2 regions of the Staphylococcus ratti genome follow, and region 1 is predicted to be linked to the other one. Evidence: riboswitches for the same ligand, from Rfam matches in the RefSeq annotation. Region 1 holds a riboswitch; the other holds the start of a gene.

The links. A riboswitch is a leader RNA that binds a small molecule or an ion and turns the genes downstream of it on or off. The one in region 1 is predicted to bind thiamine pyrophosphate.
Region 2: another riboswitch for thiamine pyrophosphate. It lies ahead of tenA (thiaminase II); the one in region 1 lies ahead of thiO (glycine oxidase ThiO).

What each region holds. Positions count from the first base shown of each region.
Region 1 covers NZ_CP086654.1:2,265,285-2,273,259, forward strand. The annotation lists gene LN051_RS11105 (hypothetical protein) at 1-641, shown strand, start outside; gene LN051_RS11110 (DNA-binding protein) at 756-1,358, shown strand; TPP riboswitch at 1,385-1,488, shown strand; gene thiO (glycine oxidase ThiO) at 1,565-2,656, shown strand; gene LN051_RS11120 (L-cystine transporter) at 2,735-4,129, shown strand; gene LN051_RS11125 (alpha/beta fold hydrolase) at 4,276-5,160, opposite strand; gene LN051_RS11130 (NADPH-dependent oxidoreductase) at 5,398-6,153, opposite strand; gene ahpC (alkyl hydroperoxide reductase subunit C) at 6,564-7,133, shown strand; gene ahpF (alkyl hydroperoxide reductase subunit F) at 7,408-7,975, shown strand, end outside.
Region 2 covers NZ_CP086654.1:716,373-724,347, forward strand. The annotation lists gene murA (UDP-N-acetylglucosamine 1-carboxyvinyltransferase) at 1-534, shown strand, start outside; gene LN051_RS03290 (DNA-directed RNA polymerase subunit beta) at 521-718, shown strand; gene fabZ (3-hydroxyacyl-ACP dehydratase FabZ) at 725-1,165, shown strand; gene LN051_RS03300 (YwpF-like family protein) at 1,379-1,819, opposite strand; gene LN051_RS03305 (single-stranded DNA-binding protein) at 2,009-2,326, shown strand; gene LN051_RS03310 (LysM peptidoglycan-binding domain-containing protein) at 2,857-3,600, shown strand; TPP riboswitch at 3,702-3,801, shown strand; gene tenA (thiaminase II) at 3,867-4,544, shown strand; gene thiD (bifunctional hydroxymethylpyrimidine kinase/phosphomethylpyrimidine kinase) at 4,549-5,355, shown strand; gene thiM (hydroxyethylthiazole kinase) at 5,357-6,151, shown strand; gene thiE (thiamine phosphate synthase) at 6,154-6,792, shown strand; gene yidC (membrane protein insertase YidC) at 6,881-7,747, shown strand.

The DNA.
Region 1 (7,975 bases):
AATGGTTCGAACCTGCACTCGATTTTTATATGGATAAATTAGACCCCCTTGTAACTGAAGATGAATCGGTTTTTATCCAATCCTTAAAAACTGAAAAAACACAAAACGATTATGTCTTTTTAGTCGGTATTGAAAACAATCGCGTGGTGAGCTTCTCAACAGCACATTATGAGGCAACAACAAACACTGGTTTCATCATATATCTCATTGCTGAACCCGGTGAACATTGTGAGGCTTATTTAAAAGCTACGTTAGTTGAAATTGAAAAAGGGGTTAATCAATTATCGAATCAACTTCACGGACGAAATGTTAACTTTTTTATGTTTGAATCCACACTTGAAGCACCTGATGCCAATAATGAAGTAACGAAAGATATCGCTTTTCGTCGCCATTTTTTAACCGAAAACGGTTATGAAAAACAAACTCAAATTGCTTATGTTCAACCATCCCTGAACCGTAAAGGAAAGCCCGTTCCACTTGATTTATATATAAAAGCAAATATTCCTCTCACTAAAGATATTTATGGCACAAGTGTAAAATCATGCTATATCTTAAAGTACGTTTTTGCCAATCGCATTCCGCGTAAAGTCATTTACCCGTTACTCATAAAAATGGACTTAAGTAGAGATATGAACGCATAAGCCCTTGAAATCGTATTTCAAAGCCGTTACAATAAGGTGTAAGTGAGACTGACGGGTCAGTGAACTCAGACTACCGTATGTCTAAATAGACTGATATAGAAAGGATTCATTCATATGCTAACAAAAGAGTTTGCACTGAAATCAGGGCTAAGTGAAAAGCAAGTGCGTAAAATTGTACAGCACTTAGAAGAACGTGGCTACCAATTGAAAAAAACAGAGTACCGTGGGCGTGAAGCAACGGATTTCCAAGAAGAAGACATCGAGTTATTCCAAGAAATTGCAGAACGTGTTGGACGTACAAACAGTTACGAACTTGCATTTGAAGAACTTGAACAAGAAAAAGACTTTTTACAAGTTATCGTTAAAGAGGACAATCATAACTTACCAAGTGACCAACAATTTCCACAAGTTATGCAAGAACTTAAGGCTGAAATCGACAAAATGCGTGAAGAGCGTCAACTATTAGGTCAAATGATTTCTCAAGTACACAAACAACAAGAAGAATTAAAATCATTACATAATCAGCTTAACAGCCAACTTGAAACAAATACAAAATCATTAAACGCCATTACTGAAAGTCAAAAACAACAAACTGAACAGTTATCCAAAACACAAGAAAGTATCGAGTCTCAAGCGAAAGAGCAAAAAGAGCTTGTTACAACAATTAAAAACAACAACGAACAAAAAGGATTTTGGCAACGTCTATTTGGCGGTTAAAATCGTTTAATAACATTCCAATTTAATACATGTGCTAGGGGTGCTCTTAATTGAGCTGAGAAAGACGTCATCTTAACTCTTTGAACCTGAAGTGGTTAGTACCAACGAAGGGAAGCAAAATGCATTTTATAATCTAAACTATTGATATATCTTTGTATTTTTCTATATAGCGTAGCCTCTTGCACATGGTGTAGGAGGTTTTTTGTATGCAAAAAGTGATAATTATTGGCGGCGGTGTAATCGGTTTATCCATTGCTCGACAACTTTCAAAGGGTCCTTATCACATTTCAATTATAGATCGCTCTACTCCACGAATGAATGCATCCTATGCTGCTGGAGGTATGCTAGGCGCACAAAATGAATTTTTCGAAGACACCCCACTTTATCGCCTAGCGATGCAAAGTCGTGCGATGATGCCAGATCTAGCACGTCAACTTTATAATGAAACAGACATAGATATTGAATTTCAATCCCATGGTCTCATCAAAATCGCTACAAACAAGCAGGACATAGCCAAAATTCAACAGCAATATTCATTTTTAAAACGAGATGATCATCGTATCCATTGGTTTTCAAATGCAGAATTGTACAGTATGTTCCCTCACCTTTCACTAGAATCAACTGCCGCATTTAAAATTCAAGACGATGCACAAATCAATGCAAATTTATATACTCAAGCACTCACCCGTTCGGTAAGTACACAAAACAACATTCATTTCTCCCCTCATACCGAAGTACTGCACATTGCACAGAAATCAGAAGGTTATGAGGTATCTACATCTAAAGGGACGATGTATGCAGATATTTTAGTCATTGCTGCAGGCGCGTGGAGTGGCAAATTATTAAATAACTTAGGGATTTTCATCCATACACATGCCGTTAAAGGCGATGTGAAACTCATCGAAACTTCCTTTCCTTTAACACAAGCAACACTATTTAATACAAATGGGTGCTATATTGTCCCTAAAAAACCAAATCGTTACCTTATTGGTGCTACTTCAGAATGGGATAATTGGTCAACAACGAATAATAAAAACAATTTAAAGTGGTTAGACGACGCAAGCCAAGAGATGTTACCCAAATTACGTCATCATCGTACAGTGAAAACATGGACAGGCATTCGACCAATCACCACAAATGAACATCCGATTATGGGGAAAATTTCTGATTCTCTCTATGTCGCAACAGGTCATTATCGTAATGGTATACTTTTGTCTCCGATTGTCGGAGACTTAATGGCTAAAGCAATTCAAAGCGATGCAACTGCATTGCACAAACTTGAATATTTCTACCAATAGTAAAATAACACTTGCTTTTACACCTATAACCTATTATCCTTATTTTATAAATCGGAATTAAAAGGAAGCGTATAGATAATGACTACATTTTTTATTATTCTCAATTTAGCCATTTTTATATTCGTATTAGTCGGCTTAGGTTGGATGGCTAAAAAACATATCAAATTTCCTAAACGTGTCTTTTTGGCATTAGGTTTAGGTGTTATACTCGGCTTAATTTTGCACCTTGCATACGGAGCAAATAGCAAAATCACAACACAAACAACAGAATGGATCGGTATCGTAGGACAAGGGTATTTGTCACTTTTAAAAATGATCGTTATTCCTCTCGTATTTGTTTCAATTGTAGTAGCATTTACCAAAATTGATATCGGAGAAAAGTTCGCAAAAATGGGCGGACTCATTTTTATGTTTTTAATTGGTACTGTTGCAATTGCCGCTATGGTCGGCGTCATTTATGCAATGCTGTTTGGTTTAGATGCCTCTTCAATCGATTTAGGTCAAGCAGAGCAAGCTCGTGGTTCAGAAATCACAAGCCAAGCTAAAGAAATGACTGCTACGACATTACCTGCTCAAATATTAGAATTATTACCTGCAAACCCATTTTTAGATTTCACAGGGGCGCGTGCAACTTCTACAATTGCAGTAGTCATTTTTGCCGCATTTATCGGCTTTGCCTTTTTACGCGTTTTACGTAAAGAACCTGAAAAAGGAAGTCTACTCAAACGAGGTATTGATGCCGTTTATGCCCTTGTAATGGCCATCGTCACTTTCGTACTTCGTTTAACACCGTACGGCATTTTAGCGATAATGATTACAACCATTGCGACTAGTGATTTTTCAGCCATTTGGACGCTAGGTAAATTCGTTATTGCGTCCTATGCTGCATTGCTGACGATGTATATCATTCATATGCTTATTTTAGTCGTTTTAGGTATCAATCCTTTACAATATATGAAGAAAACGGCTGAAGTTATTTTGTTTGCTTTTACATCTCGTTCAAGCGCAGGCGCGTTGCCTTTAAACATTCAAACGCAAACACAACGTTTAGGTGTGCCACCTGCTATTGCGAATTTCTCTGGCTCATTCGGCTTATCTATTGGTCAAAATGGTTGTGCCGGCATCTACCCAGCCATGTTAGCAATGATGGCAGCGCCAGTGGCAGGTGTTGAAATCAATTGGCAATTCATTTTAACGTTAATTGTCGTCGTTGTGCTAAGTTCTTTTGGTGTAGCGGGTGTTGGCGGTGGTGCGACATTTGCTTCAATCCTTGTTTTATCAGCTTTGAACTTACCGGTAGGTCTCGCAGGGGTCTTAATCTCTGTCGAACCGTTAATCGACATGGGGCGTACAGCACTTAATGTGAATGACTCCATTTTAGCCGGAACAGGTACTGCTAAAATCACAAAACAATTAGATGAAGATACTTTTAAATCTAATCAATACGATGAACTAGCTTCTGACCATGTCTAATTGATTCAAAAATAGAAACTGATACTCTGGGTATAAGAAAGCCTCAAAATTCGAGAAAATGAATTTTGAGGCTTTTTTGTCACCTTGGAAGAGCTATCCCAATTATATATAGCTATTTGATATATATTTAGAGTATCTACTCAACGCTACATTTTTAAGTATACTTTTTCAAAAAATGAGTTTAAAATATCGTTCAATTCTTGCGGTGTATCATTCATAGGTTGGTGTTTCGTATTTTTTATAATAGCTTGACGTGCATTGGGGTTAATTTCTTCTAAATAAGTATAGATACTGTTTAATTCTTTAGGAAAATCTTCTGATCCTCTTACCAATAACATAGGTGGATTATTTTTATATTGCTTAATTGCCCTCACATCTTTATATGCGCTCAAACCAAGATTTAAAAATACCGAGCGGTGCGATTCAAGGAGCGCTTTTTTAATATAGCACTGGGTTCTAAAGTTATCCGAACACATTTTAGGGTTAAGTTGACTTACAAGTTTCCACGGTATTAGTCGATAAATTATTTTTGAATACTTGATTTGTTTTTTCTCCTTATCAGACATGATTCTATGTTGTCCCCAACTACCTATGAGTACGAGCGCATTCACCTTATCTGGATAACGATAAACAAATTCTTGAAGCGGATTTCCGCCCCATGAATGACCTACCAAAGTCGCTTTTTCCATATTAAAAAACGACATCATTCTGTGTACATCTTCTATAGCATCTTCATAAGTCGGTACACCTTGCTTCATAGAAGATTCACCTTGCCCTCTAACATTTACGAAATACAAATCAAAATTTTCGAAAGCATGGTACTGATTTTCCCACATTTGACTACATCCGCAGGCACCATGATAAAAAATGATATGCTGTTTTTTCGTTTTGTCTCTTCCCGGTCTATGGTAAACAATAAGGTCACATCCCGAAACCGGTATTTCATATCGTTTAAGCGCTTCACTTTGAATGGTAATATCTTTCCATTCTGAAGATAATATTGATTTCTCAAAAGCACGTTTACTTTTCATTTTATTTACAACTCCTATATTCATCTGATTAACAGAGTCTTTCATTTATACATAAATCAATTTTAATTTTATAGCATATTATTTGAAAAATCTAATCTTCACTAAGTAATTGGTTAAAATGCCAAAGAGCCAATTAAAAAAAGTATCGTTGCTGCTGAAGACGCGCCTTCTTTAATATAAAACGGCTTCAAAATTCAATCTTTCGAATTTTGAAGCCGTTTCGGGAAAATTAACATCCTATTTTTTATTAAATCCTGAAATTTGGAGCCATTCTAACATTTCTACACGCTGTTTACTGTTCATAAATTGAGAAGTTTGTTCTGACCACGTTTCAGTACGTTCTCCATTTGTACGTGCTTTATAATAGTTAGACACGGTTTCATCGTAAGTTTCAATTTGCGCTTCTAACTGTTGTTCATCATGCGAATAGCCATCAATGTGAAATACATGGTCTAACGGTAAACGCGGTTTCGGTGTACCTGCTTCATCCTCTGCAGGCTCTCCAATCGCCATACCAAATAAAGGAAAAGTATATTCTGGCAGCTCTAAAATTTCACGTACACGCATGACATCATTACGTAATGAACCTAAATAAACAATGCCATAACCCATGTCCTCCGCCGTTAGCGCAATATTTTGTGCCATCAACGAAGCATCTACTGTGCCAACTAATAACCCTTCTGCCGATTCAAAGCTGCTTTCTAAATTAACATCTTGTTTGTTACTAGCCATTTGATGACGGTGATAGTCGATGACAAATACAAGCAAGTAACCATTTTCAAGAACGTAAGGTTGACCAGAGACTTCTTTCAAAGCTTCTTTCTTTTCAACGTCTTCCACGCCAATAACCGTTGTAGTTTGTAAATAACTGGACGTGGAAGCCATCTGACCTGCTTCAATTAATTTTTTGACAACTTCTCGATGAATCGCGTTTGGTTTAAATTTTCTCACAGAATGATGTTTTTTCGCTAAATCGTATACATAATCTGACATAAATGCCACCCCTTATTGCCTTTTTCTACATTTTATCAAAATCTTTTACACCACGCATAAAAGCCGTTTGGTTAGAAATATTGGGCAATAGCTACTCACATTTCATTAGGAAACTCAGTTAGGAAGCTGCCATTAAAACTCACCTAATTGAGAAAATTTATACGTAATTGATATTGAGATTTTGAAAAACATTGTAATAATCTGTGTATGCTTTCTCATTTTACAAGCTAATTTAAACATTCTTTAAATTGTATTTAAACTAAAAATGAGCATTATCGTTTGACGTGCTCTATAATTCGTGTATAATAAGACTCAAGATTAGAATTATTATTAATAAGGAATCATGCTAAAGAAATGCACGTATTCTAATCAATAATAATTATTATCATATTTCTAGGAGGAATTTCATTATGTCTTTAATCGGTAAACAAATTGAAGAATTTTCAGCACAAGCTTACAATGCAAAAACTGATGAATTCGTAGGAGTAACACACGAAGACTTAAAAGGTAACTGGAGCGTAGTTGTTTTCTACCCAGCTGACTTCTCATTCGTATGTCCAACAGAATTACAAGACGTTCAAAACCAATACGCGAAATTACAAGAACTTGGTGTTAATGTATATTCTGTATCAACAGATACTCATTTCGTACACAAAGCTTGGCACGATCATTCAGATGCGATTAGCACATTACAATATGTAATGATTGGTGACCCATCACAAGCAATCACACGTAACTTTGACGTATTAGATGAAACTACAGGTCTTGCACAACGTGGTACATTCATCGTTGACCCAGACGGTGTCGTACAAGCTGCTGAAATCAATGCTGACGGTATTGGCCGTGACGCAAGTACATTAGTACACAAAATCAAAGCTGCTCAATACGTACGTCAAAACCCAGGTGAAGTTTGTCCTGCAAAATGGGAAGAAGGTAACGATACACTTACACCAGGTTTAGACTTAGTAGGTAAAATCTAAGGAACTAGTTAGAAATTAACTGCGCGTCTGTCATCTTTTGATGATTTTACGCGCAGTATGAAAATTTAATTCCGAAAATTTTGTTAACTCATTCTAAACTGATAAATAAATTTGTTTTAGGCATACAATTAAGCGTTTGATTCCTTTTTCTCTACTCTTTTTATAAAGGTTGTCAAACGCCTCATTATTGCCTGGGCGGGACAGCAATCTTTTTATGAATGAGATTGTTGTCCCGCTCTTAACCCATTCATAAATTTTAGGAGGCCAATTGTATATGTTAAATCAAGAGTTAAAACAACAACTTACGCAACTACTTGATTTGATGGAAGGTGACGTCGTGTTCAAACTAAGTGCTGGCACTGATGAACACTCTGAGAAGTTAAGCAACTTAGTTCAAGAAATCTCTGAAATGTCACCTCGCATTACAGTTGAAAATGCAAACTTAAAGCGCACACCGAGCTTTAGTGTTAATCGTCCAAATGAAGATACTGGCATTACTTTCGCTGGTATTCCACTTGGTCACGAGTTCAACTCTTTTGTCCTTGCACTATTACAAGTCAGTGGACGTGCGCCGAAAGAATCACAATCTGTAATTGATCAAATCAAATCTATCGATAGACCACTTCATTTTGAAACATTCGTTAGTCTTACATGTCAAAAATGTCCGGATGTTGTACAAGCATTAAACTTAATGTCTGTATTAAATCCTAACATTACACACACAATGATTGACGGTGCTGTATTCAAAAAAGAAGCTGAAGACATTATGGCTGTACCAGCTATTTTCTTAAATGGCGAAACGTTTGGTAACGGACGTATGACTGTCTCAGATATCTTAAATG
Region 2 (7,975 bases), 770 kb from region 1:
GCGATTACACGCGGTGATGTTTTAGTTAAAAGTGCCATTCAAGAACATATGACAAGCCTTGTTTATAAACTTGAAGAAATGGGCGTTCATCTTGAAACAACAGAAGAAGGGATTCGTGTTACGGCGCCTGAAAAGTTAAATCCTGTAGATATTAAAACATTACCACACCCAGGTTTTCCAACCGATATGCAGTCACAAATGATGGCGTTATTATTAACTGCTGAAGGGCACAAAGTCATTACAGAAACGGTTTTTGAAAATCGTTTTATGCACGTAGGTGAATTTAAGCGAATGAACGCTCAAATTTCTGTCGAAGGCCGTAGCGCTAAAATTGAAGGCAGAAGTGAACTGCAAGGTGCGCAAGTTAAAGCCACTGATTTACGTGCAGCAGCTGCATTGATTTTAGCTGGATTAGTTGCTAAAGGTGAAACAACAGTAACAGAATTAAAGCATCTTGACCGTGGATATGTGAACTTCCATGAAAAATTAAAAGATTTAGGCGCAAATATTGAACGTATCAATGCTAAAAAATAATTCATGGGCACTCTGGTCGTGGTTACAACGATTAGTTAGTGTGCAACTCACGTTATTTATAATCGTCGCCGTTGCTTTATTCTTTATAGGGTTAATGATGGGCTTTTTAATTAACCAAGATAATATTTTGGATGCGCTGAATCCCAAATTTTGGGAACATTTTAAAGAAATCATTGGAGGTTAGTTCATAATGGAAACAATTTTTAACTACAACGAAATTAAACAAATCATTCCACATCGTCAACCTTTTTTACTTATTGATAAAGTGGTTGAATATGAACCTGGTCAACGTTGTGTAGGTATTAAACAAGTGTCTGGAAATGAACCCTTTTTCCAAGGACATTTTCCAGAATATGCTGTAATGCCAGGTGTACTGATTACAGAAGCATTAGCACAAACGGGTGCTGTTGCGATGTTAAATAGTGAAGAAAATAAAGGTAAGCTTGCTTTGTTTGCAGGAATTGATAAATGTCGTTTTAAAAAGCAAGTTGTCCCTGGAGATACGTTAAGATTAGAAGTTGAAATCACTAAAATTAAAGGTCCAATTGGTAAAGGTACTGCAAAAGCTACTGTGGATGGACAAGTAGCTTGCCAATGCGAATTAACTTTTGCCTTACAAGATCCTCAATAATTGCTAGAGGCTCAGATAAAGCATTTATATTTTGAGAAAATAAAACGATGAGGCTAGGGTATCACGTATTATTGTGTTAGGGCGCTTAAGGAAATGACATACTTAACACAAATTGTAATCCTAATCTCATCGTGCGTATATGAAACGGTGCATGATTAAACAGTGGTTTCTCATTAGATAATGTATGTGCTATCTGTTAGCCTTATTGTTTACTTATTCTTCTTGTCTTTCATCTTTAAGTCGAGGCTTAGATTGCATCATGCGATTAAATGTTTTTATAAGTGCTTCGCCTTCAAGGCCCTCACTAACTAATTGTTCTAGTAAATTTTCTGCATAAACTTGACGCAATGTATAAATGTGACATTCAAAGACGACAGATATCGTTTCTTTGAGTGGTGTAATATGTTTGATCGTTGCATCAAACAAAGCGGGATCGTTCGATGGTCGTGTAATGACGACGCGAATATCTAACAACGCTTCAGCGTCCATATATGCTTGCATTTCTTCTAAATGGATATCGGATATTACGATTTCCAATAACCAACCAGTCCCACTATTTTCTTTGTTTATAATGACGCCATCTTTTAATTCATATTCAGTCACTGCACCATTTTCAGATACAATTTGAAAACGCAAGGCTTTAAATGTCTTCATTGATTCGTACCCCCTTAAAACTTTCTCAATTTTACGAAATAAGAATATTTATTTTCAATTATAACGTAAATTTTGAAAAAATTCCTGAAATGTATGATGAATAGTATCAGTTTGATACGCAATATACCATTTTTCAAAGCTTGCCATTAACGGCATGAAATGCGTATGATAGTGTCATACAGAAAGGAGGTGACATTGATAAATCAGTTTCAAGCGACAGGTATCATTACTAAAGCCCCTAACTATTTTGATACTGGTGAAACCCCATTTGTCACTTTTTCATTAAAGGTAAAACGGGATTATAAAAGCAAACATGATAAACCTATTTTTGATTATTTAAATTGTAAAGCTTTTGGAACCGTTGCAACCTATATTCATGAAACATGTCAAGAAGAGACACGCGTTGCAATCAGTGGCCAAATACAAAGCCGAAGATATGAGTATCAAGGAGAGCGACGCTATGCAACTGAATTGGTTATTTTCCAATTAGAACATCTATCCTCATAGCTCTGTGAAAAAGCACTATTCCAATAATCCAAGCTTATTAAACGATAATATCATCCATTTATACTAAACCTTATAACCATTTACTTTCCTACTCCCGATCTTTCCAATGACATGAAACACGAACCATTGAACAATGATATCGTATATTTCTACTCAATTTTATTTTCACTTTAATCTTTTTTCTCACATGTGTATTAATGCCTATTATATTGAGTGAAACAATAGGGGATAGAAATCCTTTTGATTTCGTTAGCCTATGCGCCCGTCGCTCAAAAATAGTTTCATTTATTCACTTAAAGCGGAGATTTATCTACGTGTATTGACATTAAATATGTAGATATCTCCGCTTATTTTTAAGCTTTATATACGTAGTTGAGCGAGGGCGCGATATGTCCTCGTTTTACTTTGTAATATATTTGTAATGAAAATGGTACTTTATTTAATGTCAATGTCATCTTTTTGAAAAAGACTGGTGCTATATTATTTGTGAACATAACAGATTTTCATACCAATTACTGGAGGATTACTAAATGAAAAAATTACTTTTAGCAACATCAACAGTAGGTTTATTAGCAGCGGCACAATTTGCTACTAATGCTGAAGCAGCGCATCAAGAGCATACACAAGTTCAAGAAGGTGTTCACTTCATTCAATGGGGTGATACTTTAAATAAAATTTCAAAGAAATACGATGTTACTGTACAACAATTAAAAGACTGGAATAATTTAAAATCTGACCTTATCATCGCTGGTGAAAAATTATATGTAACAGAGGCAGCGGCAGCAGCACACAGTGCTACTTCAACGCAAAACTTTGTTTTACCAACGTCATCTAGCTTTGGTTCATTCGAAACAGCTACTTACAACCAATCTACAAGCTATTCAGCACCTGTAAATTACACGACGTCTGGTTCATATGAAACTTATACAGCACCAGCAACTCAATATGTAACGCCGTCATATTCACATGTTCAAACTCAACCAACATCTCATTACCAAGCACCATCAACAGCTGCTGGTTCTGGTTCTGTATATCAACAATTTATTAATGCTGGTGGTACACCTGCAATGTGGAATTCTATCGTTTTACCTGAATCAGGTGGTAATCCTAATATCGTTAGCCCAACAGGTTACAGAGGGCTTGGTCAAACAAAAGAAGCTTGGGGAACAGGTAGTGTAGCTACTCAAACTCAAGGTATGATTAATTATGCAAACTCACGTTACGGTTCTGTAGAGCGTGCAGTTCAATTCCGTTTAGCTAACGGATGGTGGTAGGCGATTGTAGAAATCGTCTGAAGCACTGACTTATTTTTGAGTCGGTGCTTTTTTTTATTGATATTCTGTAATGGTTTTGTTACGTTTAATTTAATTAAATAAAAGACTACTAGGGGAACCGTATGGTTGAGATGAATGATATTCAGACCCTTTGAACCTGATATAGTTAACACTAGCGTAGGGAAGTAGCGTAGACATTAAATCCTTTTTATGATGACTAGGCTACTTTATCATGTAGTCTTTTTTCATTTGAAAGGAGTTTTTTTATGTTATTTTCTGAAATTGTTAAACGTGAGGCGTCAACAATTATTGATGGTATTTATGGTGATGAATTTATTCAAGGTATGATTCAAGGGGATATTCCTGAAGAGGCAATCAAACATTATTTAAGAGCGGATGCACGCTACTTATTTGAATTTGCCAAAATTTATGCATTGTTAATTCCTAAAGTGGATTCTAAAGAAGAAATTGAATTTTTGACGGAACAGATCGCATTTGCAGCTTCTGGGGAAGTTGAAGCGCATCATATTCTCGCAGATTATGTCAAAGTACCGTATAATGAAATTATTAAAGAAGGAGAATGGTATCCTTCTGCGGATCATTATATTAAGCACATGTACTTTAATGCCTATCATTATGATGATGTGGCCTATACGATTGCTGCAATGGCACCTTGTCCATACGTCTATCAACAAATTGCGCAACGCGCGTTACGTGAAGTAGACTTTGACGCTAACCACCCATTAAAAGCATGGTTTGAATTTTATGCTGAGGGAATGGATGAATTAATGGAACACATTGATACGTGGTTGAATGCATGTGCAGAGCATGCGTCTGATGCAGAGCGAGAACAACTAAAACGAAACTTTTTAGAAAGTACAATGCATGAGCGAAACTTTTTCAATATGTCGTATCACCAAGAAACATGGAATTTTGGGGGATAAAACAATGAATAAATTAAAAATCGCATTAACGATTGCAGGTACAGATCCTTCTGGCGGTGCCGGCGTCATGGCAGATTTAAAGTCATTTCATTCCTGTGGTGTTTATGGAATGGCGGCAATAACGAGTATCGTAGCTCAAAACTCTTTGGGTGTACAACACATTCATAATTTAGAGCAAACGTGGGTGGAAGAGCAACTTGAAAGTGTATTTTCTGACGAACCACCACATGCTTTAAAAACAGGTATGATACCAACTATAGATATGATGACTATGATAGCAAACCAGATTAAAAGTAAGTCTATTCCTTATGTGATCGATCCAGTTATGATTGCGAAAAGTGGCGATTCGTTAATGGCGCCACAAGGGAGACAAGCTTTAAAAAATACGTTGCTGCCACTTGCAGATGTTGCCACACCTAATATTCCAGAAGCTGAAGAAATTACCCAAATGAAACTGCAAACAGAAGCAGAGATAAAAAAAGCTGGACGCTTTTTTATCAATGAAATTGGCTCCAAAGGGGTTGTTTTAAAAGGCGGGCATTTGGAAGGGGATGCACGTGATTATTTGTTTACTAAAGAAGGAGAATTTACATTTACAGCACCCCGTTTTGATACATTGCATACACACGGTACAGGATGTACTTTTTCAGCAGTCATTACTGCTGAGCTTGCGAAAGGAAAGTCTGTTTATGACGCGGTAGCGAAAGCGAAAGCCTATATTTCATTAGCAATTGAGCATACGCCTGAGATTGGGCAAGGGCGAGGCCCGGTCAATCATTTCGCTTATCAACAGTTGAAGGGTTGGGATTAGAATGAAGAGTTACTTAGAAAAAATGAGAGCAACACAACCGCTTGTAGTTTGTTACACCAATGATGTCGTCAAAAATTTTACTGCGAATGGATTATTAGCATTAGGCGCGAGTCCAGCGATGAGCGAAGCGCCAGAAGAGGCGAAAGACTTTTTTAAAATCACACAAGGTTTGCTCATTAATATAGGAACTTTAACTCGAAAAACTGGAGAAGATATGCTCGAAATTGCGAAACAAGCTAATGATCAAGGTGTTCCAATTGTTTTTGATCCTGTTGCAGTAGGTGCGTCACAATTTCGAAAAGACTATTGTCGTCAATTTTTAGCTCAAGTGGATGTTGCTGTTATAAAAGGAAACGCTTCAGAGATATTAACTTTAGTAGACGAATCGACAACGATGAAAGGCACAGATAGTTCAGATGATATAGATACAATAACTATTGCCAAACGCGCTTATGAACAATTTCAAACAGCTATTGTAGTCTCAGGTGAAAAAGATGTGATTGTTCAAGATAACAAAGTGATTGAATTGGACAATGGTGTTCCGCTACTTACTAAAATTACAGGTGCAGGTTGTTTATTAGGTGCGGTCATTGCTTCATTTTTATTACGACAACCAAAACCAGAATTAGAAGCATTAGTAGAAGCGGTGTCCATTTATAACATTGCCGCAGAACATGCCGAATTAAGTGAGGGGGCGGATGCGCCAGGAACATTTTTAGTCTCATTTATAGATGCTTTAAGCCAAGTGGATACGGCAGCTTATCACCAAGAAATTAAAAAGAGAGAAGTGCAATAATCATGAGATTTCAACGAGACCAGTTACGCGTGTATTTTATTGCTGGCACGCAAGATATTAAAAAGGGGAATTTAGAAGCGATTTTAAAAGAGGCACTTGAAGCAGGTATTACTATGTTTCAGTTCCGTGAAAAAGGCCCACATGCTTTGACAGGGGAAGCAAAAGAACGACAAGCTCGAACATTAATGCAACTTTGCCATTCATATGGTGTCCCGTTTATTGTGAACGACGATGTGGAATTAGCTCTAAAAATTGATGCCGACGGGATTCATGTTGGACAGGATGACGCTAAAATAGATTCATTTATTCATCAATGTAAAAATAAGATTATTGGATTAAGTATCAGTAATTTTAAAGAATATGATCAGTCTGATTTAACGTATGTCGATTACATTGGCGTAGGTCCTGTTTATCAAACGTTCTCTAAATCAGATGCTAAACCATCAGGTGGCGTAGAAATGATTCGCCGTATGAGGAATTATGATGAAAACATTCCAATTGTGGCCATTGGAGGCATTACTGAAGAAAATGTGGCGTCTTTGAAAAAGAATGGTGCTGATGGGATTGCGACGATTTCTTCAATTACGCATAGCGCAAATATTGAAAAAACAGTGACGCAATATTTACAGTATTTCAATTAAATTCGTAAATCTTTTCGTTTATGTTTCCACACAATTAGGATGTATGATAAAATATCACTTATGTGAATATATCTTTAGAGGTGGAAAAATGAAGAACAAAGCGTTATTGGCGACACTACTAGGCGTCGTCCTGTTATTAGCTGGATGTGACTATAGTAAGCCTGAAAACCGTACTGGCTTCTTTTACAACACGTTTGTTTCACCAATGGATCACTTAATCCATTGGTTAGGTGATCATTTAAATAATAACTATGGTCTCGCAATTATCATTATCGTGTTAGTAGTACGTATCGTATTATTACCATTCATGTTGTCAAACTACAAGAACATGCATATGATGCGTGAAAAAATGAAAATTGCCAAGCCAGAAATTACAGAAGCACAAGAAAAAGTTAAACGTGCTCGAACACAAGAAGATAAAATGGCTGCCAATCAAGAAATGATGAATGTTTATAAAAAATATGATATGAATCCAGTTGCAAGCATGTTAGGGTGTTTACCGCTTATCTTGCAAATGCCGATTATCATGGCCTTATTCTTCGTACTGAAATATCCATCAGGTGGAGGCATTACGAAGTTCTCTGATTTCTTATGGTTCCAATTAGATAAACCTGACATTTGGATTACTATTATTGCAGGTATTTTATACTTCATTCAAGCTTATGTTTCGAGTATGCATATGCCACAAGAACAACGTCAAATGGCAGTAATGATGATGATTATTTCACCAATTATGATTGTGTGGATTTCATTCAGTTCTGCAGCGGCATTAGGTTTATACTGGTCAGTATCTGCTGCATTCTTAGTTGTACAAACTTATGTAGCCAATATTATTTATGGTAAAAAAGCTAAAGCTGAAGTGGAACCTATGATTAGAAAGTTTGAAGAAGAAAAGAAATCAAACGCTAAATCAGGTAAAAACACAAAAGTCGTTTCAAAGAAAAAGAAAAAATAAGCATAAAATAAACCGTCCTTCCATTAAGTTGGAAGGACGGTTATTTTTAGGCTGTACACTTTATATGGTGGTTATGTATCTATAATAATTAAGTAGCAAACTTCCGATTGCTTCTTCGAGTCTCGCTTTCCCAGGCGCCTTACCTCTGCATGAACACGTTTGAATGTAATGATATACGTGTTCAGTACACATGTGAACGTAAGTGAGCAGGTGTTCCTTTTCAACGCA